One region of the Paenibacillus sp. FSL R7-0313 genome, then DNA from elsewhere that is predicted to be linked to it. Evidence: riboswitches for the same ligand, from Rfam matches in the RefSeq annotation. Region 1 holds a riboswitch; the other holds the start of a gene.
The links. A riboswitch is a leader RNA that binds a small molecule or an ion and turns the genes downstream of it on or off. The one in region 1 is predicted to bind glycine.

Region 1 (7,557 bases):
TATCGGACTGAGTGTCATCGTACCCTTGCTTCGCAGTATCTTTGGTGGAACAGGCGTCGGGATTGCAGCCGGATGTCTTGTTCTCGCGGTAATGATTCTCCCTACGGTGACAAGTATTATGGCAGATGCATTGTCCGCATTGCCAAAAGGATTACGTGAATCCTCCTACGCACTGGGTGCCACTCGCTGGCAAACCATCTACCGTGTCATTATTCCAACAACTTTGCCAGCTTTGTTGACAGGTGTCGTTTTGGGTATGGCTCGTGCGTTTGGTGAAGCTCTTGCTGTACAGATGGTTATTGGTAATGCACCGCATGTTCCAACATCCTTGCTCGAATCAGCTTCAACATTAACAAGTGTAATTACTCTCAGCATGGGTAACACCACGATGGGTTCTGTTCATAACAATGCACTGTGGAGTATGGCGCTTGTCCTGTTGGTGATGACATTTGTCTTCGTCATTCTGGTTCGCCTGCTTGAAAGGAGAAACCGGGTATGAAAATGAAGGCAAAGACGGTAGATAAAATTGCAACATCCGTTATCGTTGTACTGGCCCTGTTCATTGTTATTTTATTGCTCGGTCTGCTTGGCTTCATCATGTATAGAGGTATTGGACATATCAGTTGGAACTTCCTGACAAGCGCACCACAGTTGCTTAAGGGTGGCGGCGGGATTGGTCCACAGCTCTTCAACTCCGTATTCTTGCTTGTCCTGACCTTGATTGTTACCATTCCACTCGGATGGGGTGGCGGGATTTACATGGCGGAATACGCCAAACCAGGCAAGATTACCAGCTTCATTCGTCTGGTCGTTGAAGTATTGTCATCATTCCCATCCATCGTTATCGGTTTGTTTGGTCTCTTGCTGCTAGTAAATCAATTTGGTCTTGGTTTCTCCCTGATCTCGGGTGCCTTGGCTCTGGCGATCTTTAACTTGCCACTGATGGTACGGACAACGGAGCAGGCCTTCCGGGCCGTTCCGAAGGAACAGAAGGAAGCAGGTCTGGCGCTTGGACTGTCCAAGTGGAAGATTATCACTTCCATTCTGCTGCCTGTGGCATTGCCGAGCTTGATTACGGGTACGATCCTGGCATCGGGCCGGATCTTCGGTGAAGCAGCCGCGCTGATGTTCACCGCAGGTATGAGTAGTCCACCATTGGACTTTACAGATTGGAATCCGACGAGTCCAAGGTCACCGCTTAATCCTTTCCGTCCGGCAGAGACACTTGCTGTCCATATCTGGAAAGTGAATAGTGAAGGTATTGGACCAGATTCCAAAGAAGTGGCAGCAGGGGCATCCGCCGTGCTTGTCATTCTCGTGCTGGCGTTCAATCTAAGTGCACGCTGGATCGGTCGGGTTGTATTCCGCCGCATGACAGCTTCGAAATAAGGAGGAACCAACATGGCCATACCTTTTGGTACGGAACAGTTAAGCATATATTATGGACATTTCCAGGCGGTCAAGCAGATTAGCCTGACGTTTCCTGAAGCAAGCGTAACGGCTCTTATTGGGCCGTCTGGTTGCGGTAAATCGACGTTCCTCCGGTCGCTGAACCGGATGAACGACGAGATTGCCGGTTCCCGTACAGAGGGACATATCTGGATGGACGGTAACGATCTGAATGAGCCTGGAACCGATGTAATCAAGCTTCGCCAGAAGATTGGCATGGTGTGGCAGAAGCCGAACCCTTTTCATAAGTCCATCTACAACAATATCGCGTTTGGCCCCCGCTACCGCGGTACGAAGAGTAAGAAGGCACTGGATGAAATTGTGGAAAAAAGCTTGCGTCGTGCTGCGCTCTGGGACGAAGTGAAAGACAGACTGCATGAGTCAGCTCTGTCTCTCTCTGGCGGACAACAGCAGCGCCTATGTATCGCTCGCGCTTTGTCTGTTGAACCACAGATTCTGCTGCTCGATGAGCCGGCATCTGCACTTGACCCGGTATCTACGGGTAAAGTTGAAGAGTTGATTACCGAGCTCAAGAAGGAGCTGCGGATTGTTATTGTTACCCATAACATGCAGCAGGCGGCACGCATCTCGGATTATACAGCTTATTTCTATCTGGGAAGTATGATTGAGCACGGGGATACAGAGCATATTTTCACGAACCCGGACAATCGTCTGACGCAAGAATACATTATGGGACGTTTCGGTTAATTGGATCATGGAGTGTAACATAGAGTAATAGACAGAGAGATAAGAAATAATAGAGACAAAAGAAAGCACAATGCCTGGACGGTTGTTCGGGGGTTGTGCTTTTTTAATTTATAATTTTAGTGGGATTTTCTGTATGCGGGATAAACATTATGCTACGATATTTAGTGTGAAGAGAACGTTTACATGAATTCAAAGGAGATGTTGATAATCACTACGGATCAGATGTCTTACGACCATATGGCAGCTCAGATTATACAGAACTACGCTATTGAGAAACCTGTCGTTTCATATATTCGTCATAATGAGAATCTGACGTATCATGTCGTCGATGAAGCAAGCGGGCAGAAGTATCTGCTACGTATCCATCAAGCCGCATATGCAAGTATGACAGGCATTCAGCATACGCTTCCTGCGCTGGAGGCAGAGATGAACCTGCTTCATGAGTTAAATGCAACGACGGCATTGCGCGTGCAGCATCCGGTACGGAATGTATCGGGAGACTGGGTCACGGTATGGAAAAGTGAAGCGGGTAAAGAAATCTGCTGTACAGTACTGGAGTGGATTGAGGGAAGGGACATCCAGCAGGGAGAACGCCTGACAACAGAGCAGATCTATGATCTGGGGGCACAACTGCAGATGCTTCATCAATATGGGCGTGAGCAGAATCAGACAGATCGAACAAAGGTGCGGCCGGCATATGGCAACATCCATGAGAACTTGGTCATGCTAGGGCAGCTGGAGGAAGGCGTCCGACTGGGGATTTTTACAACGGAAGACTTTGATCTGCTTCGTGAGACGTTTGAGAACATTAATGAACAGTTAGAAATATACCCGCAACACGCAGGGACATGGGGGATCATTCATGGGGATATTACTCGCAACAATCTGCTGATAACGGATCAGGGGATATCCATGATTGATTTTTGTCTACACGGTTATGGTTATTATCTTTTTGATGCCGGAGGGGCAGCACTTATGTTCAATCGGGAGGAACGTGACATATTCTTATCCGGTTATACCCAACAGATCGCGTCACTGACGGATCGTGATATCCGATTAATGGAAGGGTTCATGTTGATCTTTACACTAGGTTATTATGCCTTTCAGATGGCGAATGAGTCGAGGCACGAATGGATGAAAGATCGCATGCCGAAGCTATGCAGCAAGTATTGCAGACCTTATGTACAGAACAAGAGTATCTTCTACGAATTGTGAATTATAATCCAGATGTGCAGACTCGGATGGGTTAGTGAGCAGTGTGGATCAAAGATTATGGTTGCCTGAATACCCGAACGGTTTCATGGACAATATCATAAATAATAGTAAGCACATCATTGATTGAAGTAGAACGAAATGAGCTGTTTAAAAGATCTTTTTAACGTATTAATGTAATGAAAGCTGACAAAATATTCTGGTTTTCATCGGTTCAATCGAAAATGAAGGAAATACATCCAAAGAAATCGTCAAGTTTGTTGACACTGATCTTCCGGTCGATTAATCTTAATGAAGAAGAAATTAATGACTTCCATGACTGTTCTGACATAAGCTCAGAATGGTTCCATATAGCGGATGATAACGAGCGGGAGAGATCTGGATTAGCCGAGCAAAATGGCTAGTGCTCAGGCACCGAAGGAGCAAGCTGCTGCGCACCCGGCGCAGTGGTTAATCTCTCAGGTAAATGTACCATCGTTGGACGCAACTCTGGAGAGTGCGCGAACTGCGCCACCCAAGGGGTATATGATCAGTCAGACCGGTGAACTTGTCTGTAATCGCAGGCAATGCACCTTGTCGTGAGACACTGCTGATCGTGAAACTCTCAGGTATCGAGGACAGAGAGAGGGCCTGAGGCCTTCTTCTGTCCTTTTTTGATGTCATCATTCAGTAAATAAGGAACAATATGGATTAGATTCTGGATGTAAATGACGAATACAATTGGAGGGTTATAAAGTGCGATTTAAAGATGTTTTCTCAATTATTGGTCCGTCCATGACAGGGCCTTCAAGTTCACATACAGCTGGAGCGGCAAGGCTGGGAAGAATCGCTCGTCAGTGGCTGGGATGTACGCCAGAACGTGCCCGGCTGACGTTATACGGTTCATTCGCTGACACCTATCAGGGGCACGGAACAGATCTGGCACTGATCGGCGGTCTTTTGGACTATGTCACAGACGATCCACGTATCCCGGATGCAGAGCAATACGCAGAGGAAGCAGGCATGGAGGTTGAGTTTTATACAAGTGGCCTGCCTGCTCCTCATCCGAATACGGTCAAAATTGAGTTGTGGCATGGAGAACGTGCCTGCTCCTTAATCGGTGCATCCATTGGTGGTGGCAGTGTATCGGTGCATGCGATGAATGATTTTCGTGTTCAGATTAGTGGTGAGTTTCCAACACTCGTTCTGCGACATGCAGACAAGGCAGGGGTGCTTGCATCGGTAACGTCCACGATCAGTTCATCCGGGGTTAACATCGGCTATATGCAGGTGGACCGGAAAGCCCGTGATGGCGAAGCACTTACCGCGATGGAAATGGATGGTGTGCCTAATCCTGATATGCTCAAGCGTCTAAGGGAGCTGGACCATGTGTTAGACATTCGTGTCATTGATTTGAAGAGAGGAGTTGATTCGGATGCGATTTAAACATTTACACGAACTGAATACGATCTGTACAGCGGAATCCAAAACCATTGCTCAGCTGATGATCGAGGAGCAGGTTCAGGAGACCAATACACCGGAAGCGGATGTTGTGAAGCAGATGTCTGAATATTATCAGGTGATGAAGGAAGCGGTACGCAAAGGGTTAACGGAAGATACAACATCACGCAGTGGGTTAACCGGTGGGGACGGGAAAAAAATGGCCGAGTACATTCGCAAGGGTGAGACTTGTTCAGGAGATGCTTCCGCACTTGCCATGGCGTATGCCCTGTGTGTATCTGAAGTGAATGCCTCCATGGGTCGGATCGTGGCAACACCAACAGCTGGTTCCTGTGGCATTATCCCGGGTGTGTTTATCAGTTCACAAGAGCGGTTTGGCTGGACGGACGAACATTTGGTGAACGGGTTGTTCTGTGCGGGAGCGATTGGTTATGTTATTGCCAACAATTCATTTATCTCCGGTGCCGAAGGTGGCTGCCAGGCGGAAGTGGGTTCAGCTATCGGCATGGCTGCGGGTGCCATGGTTGAACTGCGTGGAGGTACACCGGAACAGGTAGTTCATGCCGTTGGTTTGGCGTTAAAAAATACACTGGGCCTGATCTGCGATCCGGTTGCAGGCCTCGTTGAAATTCCTTGCATCGTCCGTAATGGACTGGGTGCGGTTACGGCGCTGGCTGCGGCTGACATGGCCCTGGCCGGAGTGCGTAGCGCCATTCCGTCAGACGAAGTCATCGACGTCATGCTGGAAGTAGGCAGTGCGATGCCGAGCCGCCATCGGGAGACAGCCCAGGGCGGACTGGCCCAGACACCAACCGGCCGCAAAATGATGCAGAAGTTGGCTAAACCAAAGGCAAAGCGTGCCGAGCCTGAGCAGGAGTCTCCTGCTGAAAATGACGTAGAACCTAAGGCATAAATAGGATTGATATGAATTAAATCTAACACTAACTCGTGATACCATGAGCCTTGATTATTAGAGGTGAAGAAGAGTTCCTTACATGATACGAAAAGCCGATACAAACCTTCCTGGTGAAGAGATGTATCGGCTTTTTTTTGTCTTTTTCCAACGAAGAAAAACAAAAAACATTGACGACATATATATCGTATTGATATATTAACTATTGTCATATATCAATACGATATATATGAGAGCGAAACAAAATTAAAGGAGATGGATAGAATGAAAGGAATTTTCCAGACGAGTCTACTGTTTTTGAAAAACGGAGCCACCATTGTAGGTTTAATTACGGCCGTGCTGTTCCAGGTTTTTTTTAACATCATCTGGCTTAGTGGATATGATCAGGTTAATGAGAGAATGACTGAGCTAGCTGTCACCATCGTGAATGAAGATGGGGTAGCGGCTGAACCGGTAGCCGAGTCTTTGGCGGCAGGTCTTAATTTCGAGATCAAACCATCTGAATCGATGCAAGAAGCACGACAGATGTTAACGGATCGGGATGTGTACATGATTATTGAGATTCCATCAGGTTTCATGCAGCAGGCAGAAGACTTGTCGAAGCCGATTGCAGTTAAGTATGTGATGAACGAATCAAACGTGGCTACCGTGAAAAGTGTGATGCAGAACGTAGCCGCACAAGTTACAGCGACGTTGAACCGTGAAGTACAAGAGAATGGCATTCGCGGAGTGCTGAATCAGTCCGGTATGACTGCTGATCAGTCCGATGCGCTTGCGGTAGGGTTGTCTTCACGCGTGGAGGCAGAGGTGGAGCGACTGAATCCTGTTGATAATTTTGCTTTCTCCATGGTACCGATGTTGATTGTAACGGCTACGTTTACCGGAGCGATGTTGCTTGGCATGAATCTGCAAAAAGTGTCTGGTGAACTGAGTGGAAGGGCAGGGAAATGGGAGCGTTTCTGGGCCCGCAACATCGTTAATCTTGGTGCTGCATTTATTGTTTCGCTCGTTGGATCGGGGATGATGCATGTTATGGGGGTATCGTCAGCAGACGGTTGGTTCATGTTATGGCTGTTCCAGTTGCTGGTCACCATATCTTTTATACTCATGGCTCAGTTGAGCTTGTTGTTGCTTGGCAATGCTGGGGCTTGGTTAAACAGTGCGCTGTTGCCTCTGCTGATGTTGTCCTCGGGCTCAACAATTCCGCGTGATGTAATGTCTGAGTTCTACCAAGGGATCGGTCAGTATCTACCGGCGACCTATGCCGTAGAGGGGATGACGAACCTTGTGCTTGGAGGAAACGGGATCGGCAGGGATGTATTGTTCCTTGCAGCAATAGGGGTTACAACGCTAACTCTGGGTGCCCTTAGCATCTGGATCAGACGTTCCGGCCCGGCAATTTCTGAATCTCACAGGGAGAAACAGATTGCTACTGTACCTTCTTCTCTGGAAGCATCCGTGTCTTCATCCGATCATTGAATATGGGGGGCTGATTGTGATACGTTAAGAGGAATGGAAAGGAGCGGTGCACCGATGAACACGCAGCATGTCATCCTCGGAATACTGCACAATCAGCCATGTTCGGGATATGAGATCAAGCAGTACTTTGAACAATATTTTTCATTTTTCTTTGATGCCAGCTTTGGCACCATATATCCTACACTCGCGAAGATGGAGAAGTCAGGGTTGCTTACGAAGGAATCGGTGAGGCAGGAAGGGAAACCCGACAAGAATGTGTACTCATTGACTCCGGAGGGAGCAGCACAGTTTCACGCATACCTGATGAGTCCCCTGGAAGACGAGGTGTTCCGTTCTGATTTTCTGATGCGGTTGTA
Region 2 (7,557 bases), 2.2 Mb from region 1:
GAGTTCGTAGCCACCAATAAAGCCTGCATCCAGCAGTTTCAACTGAAGAGCATCCACGTCTGTTCCTTCAGGAAGTTTAATCACAAACTCATTAAATGTTGGTGCATTAAAAGTAAGGCCAACTCCAGGAATTGCAGTTAATGTATTCAGGGTGTAATGACTCTTTTGCAAATTCAGATCCGCGACATCGATCATGCCCTGTTTACCCATGATGGACATGTACACAGATGCGCTGAGTGCAAGCAAAGCTTGGTTGGAACAGATGTTGGAGGTCGCCTTTTCGCGGCGGATATGCTGCTCACGTGCTTGCAGTGTGAGTACAAATCCACGTTTGCCATTGCGATCGGTTGTCTGGCCTACAATTCGGCCAGGAATTCGGCGCATATGAGGCTGGGATACGGCGAAATATCCGCATGTCGGGCCGCCGAGTGAAGCGGCGATACCGAGGGGCTGCGCATCGCCAACAACGATGTCGGCACCCAGCTTGCCTGGGGCTTCCAGCAGACCCAGCGATAGCGGGTTAGCACTTACAACGAGCAGGCCTTTGTGCGCATGCACGAGGTCAGCCGCTTGTTTTACATTTTCCACAGCACCAAAGAAGTTTGGACTCTGGATCATGACAGCAGCGGTATCGTCCGATATGGCAGCTTGCAGGGCATCCCAATCAGTGACGCCATCCTTATAACCAATCTCGACAATTTCGAGGCTCAATCCATGCGCATACGCCTGCAATACCTGACGGGCTTCCGGATGAACGGTACGGGATACGATAAGCTGTTTGCGACGCGTTGCTGCTGCGGCCAGATTACCTGCTTCTGCAAAGGCAGTTGCGCCGTCATACATGCTGGCATTGGCTACAGCCATACCTGTTAATTCACAGATGTAGGATTGAAATTCGAAAATGGCCTGTAGTTCACCTTGGCTGATCTCAGGCTGATAAGGTGTGTAGGCAGTGTAGAACTCGGAACGGGAAATGACATGATTGATGACGGAAGGAACATGATGATCATATATGCCTGCGCCGAGGAAGCTAGAGTGTGTTTCGAAATTGGCGTTGGCACCAGCTTGTTTGGACATGTGACGTGTCAGCGCATATTCATCGAGTTTGGAGGATACGGGCAGCTCTCCCTGATAACGAATCTCTTTTGGAATGTCCTGAAACAGATCCTCCAGCGTATCCACACCGATGGTTGCGAGCATGGCGCTCTGATCTTGCTCAGTCATGGGAATGTAACGGTGCTTGCTCATGCTTGATCAGCTCCTTGAGTAGGTGTCTTTGACGTACGTGTCCGTTTATGAAAAGGGGTCTTCACGACCTCGGCTTTTAGTTTCTTGCCGCGGATCTCAATCTCAAGCGGGGTTCCCAGCGCAGCGTATTTACTGTCGATGAGAGCAAGCCCCAGATTACGCTTCAATGTAGGTGATTGTGTGCCTGTAGTAACTTCGCCAATCTGTACGCCTTCGGCGTAAATCGGATAATGAGGGCGGGGAATACCGCGCTCCAGCACTTCGATGCCGACCAATTTGCGGGCAGGCCCGTCATTTTTTTGCTGTAACAAGGCTTCGTGTCCGATAAAAGGTCCCGCATTCAGCTTCACAAACATGCCTACGCCAGCTTCGAGCGGAGAGATGGTTGCCGACAATTCCTGTCCATACAGGGGGAGCCTTGCTTCAAAGCGCAGTGTATCCCGGGCACCAAGTCCGGTTGGTACGAGTCCGTGACCTTCACCGGCTTGCATTAATCCATTCCACACCGCAGCGGCTTGGTCCGCAGGTACATATAGTTCAAAGCCGTCCTCACCGGTATAACCGGTACGGGACAACAGTAATTTAACGCCGCATACCTCTGCCTGCTGTACAAAACGGAAAGGCTCAATCGAGGATACATCCGTATCTGTAACTTTCCCGATAATGTCTACAGCCAGTGGTCCTTGCAAGGCGAGCAGCGCCGTCTGCTCCGAATCGTTGGTCATGCTCACGCCAGGGATCAAGTGCTCTTGCAGCCATGCCCAATCCTTGTCGATATTGGAGGCGTTAACGACGAGCATATAATGCTGATCTTCCAGCTTATACACGAGCAGATCATCCACCACACCGCCATCTGGGTAACACATCAGGGTGTACTGGGCTTGACCCGGAACGAGCGTGGTCACATCATTGGTCATCATTTGTTGCAAAAAAACTTCAGCCTGCTCACCCTGTACTGTGAATTCGCCCATATGGGATACATCAAACAGTCCAGCACGCTCACGCACCGCTTCATGTTCTTTCTGGATTCCGCTAAATTGTACCGGAAGCTCCCAGCCTCCAAAATCAATGCACCGTACGCCTTCGTATTGCTGATACAGTGGGAAGAGTGGTGTTCTAAGCAAATCGGACATCAAATCACCTCGTCATGGGCCGTCAACCGGCCGGATATACAATCGTGGATCAATGAACCAGGGTATTTTTACATTTTTCCGCTAGATATTTTCATCACATAAGTATGGTAAGGCAGCTATGGCAGCGCCGATCTGAATCCTGTTTTTCGTTTTTTGGGAAAAAGGAAAAGGACAGGCCAAAGAATCGGCATGCCAAGTAGCACGCTGTATTCTAAGGCTCTGTCCCTTGTACCTGAGAGTTACCCCGCTGCCTTGTGCAGCAGGTTTCCCCTTGGGTGATCATAACGCCCGCTCAGGGCGAATAGATGCTCTCCAGAGTTGCGTCCCGTAAAAGTCCTTTTGCCTGAGAGATTCACCCCCGCTTATCGGTGGTTTACTCCTTCGGCGTTACCTCATGTACATCCCGAATCGGGTGTCACGGGTAATCTCTCCCTTTACATTCATCCGCGGGTATAACATAGTCCAATAAACACATTTACTCCTCTCATTAAAACGTGAATCCACTGCCGATGTCAAGAACGATGTCATAGATCATAACTAAAAACCGAATATTTAATTTATCTTAAATGTTATTGTTCGTGTATTTAAAAAGACTGCGCTTACTATTCTAATATTCACCAGTATATGAAGAAAGAGTGTAATCGGGTTACAGGATTTAGAGGTGATCAATAAATAAATTGTGAGGTATCTTGACATTTGAATCAAAAATATCATACGCTATGTTCTGGGAAAAAGGTTAAGGTCAAAGAACGCATGCACTCATTTAATGAAAAGCGAGGCGGATATCGATGAGCGAATTGAAAAGTGATTTCCTGTACAGTGAAGAGCACGAATGGGTGCAAACCGTAGGGGAGGATACTGTACGTATTGGCATTACCGAGTTCGCGCAGCATCAGCTGGGTGACATTGTGTTTGTGGAATTGCCTGACCTTGAAACCAATGTAAAAGCAGAGGACAGCATTGGAACGATCGAATCGGTCAAAACGGTTTCGGACTTGTTTTCTCCCGTCACTGGTTCAATTATTGCAGTGAATGATTCGTTGCAGGACTCCCCTGAACTTGTCAACAGCTCTCCATACGAGGAAGGCTGGATGATTGAAATCCGTGTTGAGGGAGATCTGACAGCAGCATTGTCTACATTGATGAATGCAGACGCGTATCGTAAACATACGGAAGAATAGTATCAACGAACTTGTACTTATTAACATACATTTTATAAACAAAATGAGATGTGCTTCATATTGTTTCGACCTGTGTGAGCCTGAGGCTTGCACAGGTTTTTTGTGCTTTCCGAGAATGGTTTCCAATGCGGATTGAAGCAGATTGTGGATGTGAATCGCCTGATTAGACCAAGCTATAGGTTAGAAATTGATTTTGGAAATGATAAAAGTCATAGGCAAGAAAAGCCTTGTGTACCAATGGGTTCAGCCATTATGCATCAATTAAAACGATTACATAACCTAATGTTGTCATCATTGTTCATGACGAAAGTACGCTTTCATTTCATTGAACAGGAGAGCATTCTCGCTTAGGATTACAGCAGGGGAGAAATGATACCCCTTTCATAAATCATAATGACTTGATCCAAGGAGGATAATACAATGAGTAATTTGGACCAATCGTCCAATTCCAAAGGTGGGCTACGGGTAGGTGTTCAGCGTTTTGGCCGATTCCTGAGTGGTATGGTCATGCCGAATATGGGAGCGTTTATTGCCTGGGGATTAATTACGGCTCTGTTCATTCCAACAGGCTGGTTCCCTAACGAGACGCTTGCGCAGCTAGTCGATCCGATGATCAAATATTTGCTGCCACTGTTAATTGGTTACACCGGGGGTACGATGGTGCATGGTCAGCGTGGTGGTGTCGTGGGTGCCATTATGACCATCGGGGTCATCGTGGGTAGTGATATCCCGATGTTCCTAGGTGCCATGATTGCCGGACCACTGGCAGCATGGATCATCAAAAAGTTTGATAAATCGATCGAAGGTAAAGTTAGAGCTGGATTTGAAATGCTGGTTAACAACTTTTCAGCCGGTATTATTGGCGGGATCTTGGGGATTTTTGCGCTACTGGGCATCGGGCCTGCTGTAGAAGCAATTAGCAAAGTATTATCTGCCGGGGTACAAGGCTTAATGAATCTTGGTTTGCTGCCGCTGGTCAACCTAATCATTGAACCAGGTAAAGTATTGTTCCTGAACAATGCAATCAACCACGGGATTCTGACACCAATTGCAACAGATCAAGCGAGAGAGTTAGGGCAATCCGTATTATACATGCTTGAATCGAACCCGGGTCCGGGACTTGGTATCTTGCTTGCTTACTGTTTCTTCGGACGCGGAATGGCCAAATCTTCTGCACCAGGTGCCGTTATCATTCATTTCTTCGGGGGAATTCATGAGATCTACTTCCCTTACATTTTGATGAGACCGATTCTGATTCTTGCCGCAATTGCGGGTGGCGTCGCAGGTACATTAACATTTATGCTCACCGGAGCAGGACTTGTTTCAGCACCATCACCGGGTAGTATTATCGCGTATTTCCTCTTAACACCGAAAGGTGGATACCTGCCAATGCTTGCAGGGGTGCTTGTAGCAGCCGTCGTTTCCTTCCTGGTAGCAGCAGTGTTGCTGAAAACGGGTAAACAAAAGGACGAAGATCTGGAGTCCGCATCCAGTCGGATGAAAGACATGAAGAGTCAAGGAACCGTGCCAAACGCTGGCATTACGGCTAATCATCGTGAAGCAGACAGAGCCGCAGATATGGCTTCTTCTACAGTCAAAACAGACGTGAAGAAAATTGTCTTCTCCTGTGATGCAGGCATGGGGTCGAGTGCCATGGGTGCTTCCATTCTGCGCAAGAAGATGAAGGCAGAGGGGATTGACGTTACGGTGACCAATACGGCTATCAGTGATATCCCGCCGGATGCAGATGTGGTCATCACACAACAAATATTAACCGATCGTGCCCGCTCCGTTGCGCCGAACGCAGAACATATATCCATCGACAACTTCCTAAAAAGCCCGGAATACGATGCGCTCGTTGAACGTCTAAAGTAATTGCACGCATTCGTTTTCCCTGAGCCGGAGGCTGAGATATGAGTATTACCAAAAGACAACGTGAAATCGTGGAGTTTCTGCTGGAGCATCCACATGAAGTCACTGCCGGCGAAATCGCCGTTGAAGTTAAGGTCAGTACCCGAACAGTTCACCGGGAGCTGCAAATGATTGAACAATGGCTTGAACCTTTGGGCATGAAGCTGGAAAAAAAATCAGGAACCGGTATCCGAATTGATGCCGGTTCCGATGATCTGGCTGTATTGCGCCATCAACTAGAGGGTAAAGAATATGTAGAGTTTACGCCGGAAGAGCGTAAGCTCTTCATGCTTTGCATCCTGCTGGATGAACCGGAGCCTGTAAAGTTACTCGCCTTGGCTTCGGATCTGAAAGTGACCGTATCCACCGTAACCACTGATCTGGACGATCTGGAGTCACGAATTCGTCAGGCGGGACTGAAGCTGGTTCGCAGACGTGGATATGGCGTCAAGATTAACGGAAGTGAGACGATTCATCGCACAGCCATAGCTGCACTTGCTCTCGAATTTCTGGATGAGTCCGACCTATTCGGAAGACAGCCAGAACAGGGAGGCTCCATCGTAAACCAAAAACTGTTGGATATGATTGGGCACGGTGATGTGCTTACGGTCGAGAATGCGTTATGGCAACCAGATATCGAATGGCTGGAGAACATCCCGGAACGCCAATACATGAAGTTGCTGATTCAATTATCCGTAGCGGTTGTACGGATTCGTAAAGGCTTTGGCATTGGCCGTATACCTCCCCTGGTGAACAAGGTAGATGAAGTCGCAGAGCAGGATGAAATGAAGGTTCCACCTTATATGGCTTCCCGCTTGTGTGGTGTGTTATCCACCCAGCTGGGGCTGACATTCTCCCAAGATGAGCAAGCTTATTTTCATAGACTATTAATTGAGACAGAGCAGCGGATTCACTCTTCGCGGCTGTTGCCAATAGACGACTTGATTTTACTGGACAGGGTACATTCACTGATTGATCAGATGCAGGCGAGAACGCATTACGCCTTTCATGAGGATCGTTTGCTTCGTGAAGGTTTGCTTGGTCACATGCAACCTGTAATGGAGCGAATTGAAGGACAACAGATGATTCGTAATCCGCTTTTGCAGCAGATTCGCAAGGATTATGATTCACTTTTTGAAGATGTCAAAAAATCTGTGGGGCAAGCTTGGCCAGGCACAGACGTTCCCGATGAGGAGATTGGTTTCTTGGTTATGCACTTTGGAGCTTCCATCGAGAGGTTACGTGCATTGAAACGGGAGATCAGGGCGATCATCGTGTGTACAAGCGGAATTGGATCATCACGCATGCTTTCCAGCCGATTATCCAAGGAGATTCCCGAGATTCGGATCATGGATAGCGTGTCCTGGTACGAGGCTGCCCGGATACCTACAGATCAATATGATCTGGTCTTATCCACTGTTGATCTACCGATGGATGAGCATCAGTATTACAAAGTGAGTCCACTGCTTACCGCGGAAGAGAGCGAACGTCTGCGTCATTTTATCCGAACAACAACATTACAACGACAGCATAATAAGCCCCGTGAAGCAGAGGTTCAGACGACAAGTCATTACTCTGACCCGGATGGAATGGAAGCTATTTTAGTTGAAATCGTCCGAATTATTGGTAAGTTTCAGGTTTATCCGCTGGATAACCAGGATATCGGATTCTATAAAACGGTGTATGCGATGTGCAACGTACTCCATGGAACTGGTGTGTTGAAGGAACCGGGGGAGATCGCGAAACGGTTGGAGGCACGTGAGGCAGTGGGGAGTCAGAAGATTCCCGGCACAAGACTTGCGCTGTTTCATACACGCAGTGAGGGAATTTATAGGCCGTCCATTAGCTTGTTTCAGCTCACTGAGCCACTCCTTCGTACACCGGATGATCCGGCTGGAGTTACCCATGTCCTCTTGATGCTTGGTCCCAGAGAATTATCCAAGGAAAGCCTGGAGGTTCTCAGTGAGATCAGCGCCCTGTTATTGCAGGAAGAAATGATTACATTGCTGGAAAAAGGAATCAGGGATGAACTCATTCATTACCTGTCCCAGGAACTTGTTGGATTTTATCGCAGTAAAACCGAA

Region 2: it holds a riboswitch for glycine, as region 1 does, so the genes downstream of both, gcvT (glycine cleavage system aminomethyltransferase GcvT) here and sdaAB (L-serine ammonia-lyase, iron-sulfur-dependent subunit beta) in region 1, are expected to answer to the same signal.

What each region holds. Positions count from the first base shown of each region.
Region 1 is NZ_CP150219.1:593,950-601,506, reverse strand. It holds gene pstC (phosphate ABC transporter permease subunit PstC) at 1-499, shown strand, start outside; gene pstA (phosphate ABC transporter permease PstA) at 502-1,389, shown strand; gene pstB (phosphate ABC transporter ATP-binding protein PstB) at 1,402-2,157, shown strand; gene NSQ38_RS02445 (phosphotransferase) at 2,341-3,372, shown strand; glycine riboswitch at 3,728-3,852, shown strand; gene sdaAB (L-serine ammonia-lyase, iron-sulfur-dependent subunit beta) at 4,105-4,794, shown strand; gene sdaAA (L-serine ammonia-lyase, iron-sulfur-dependent, subunit alpha) at 4,784-5,722, shown strand; gene NSQ38_RS02430 (ABC transporter permease) at 5,987-7,201, shown strand; gene NSQ38_RS02425 (PadR family transcriptional regulator) at 7,256-7,557, shown strand, end outside.
Region 2 is NZ_CP150219.1:2,807,335-2,814,891, forward strand. It holds gene gcvPA (aminomethyl-transferring glycine dehydrogenase subunit GcvPA) at 1-1,248, opposite strand, end outside; gene gcvT (glycine cleavage system aminomethyltransferase GcvT) at 1,245-2,381, opposite strand; glycine riboswitch at 2,703-2,825, opposite strand; gene gcvH (glycine cleavage system protein GcvH) at 3,170-3,562, shown strand; gene NSQ38_RS12335 (PTS mannitol transporter subunit IICB) at 3,983-5,437, shown strand; gene NSQ38_RS12340 (BglG family transcription antiterminator) at 5,476-7,557, shown strand, end outside.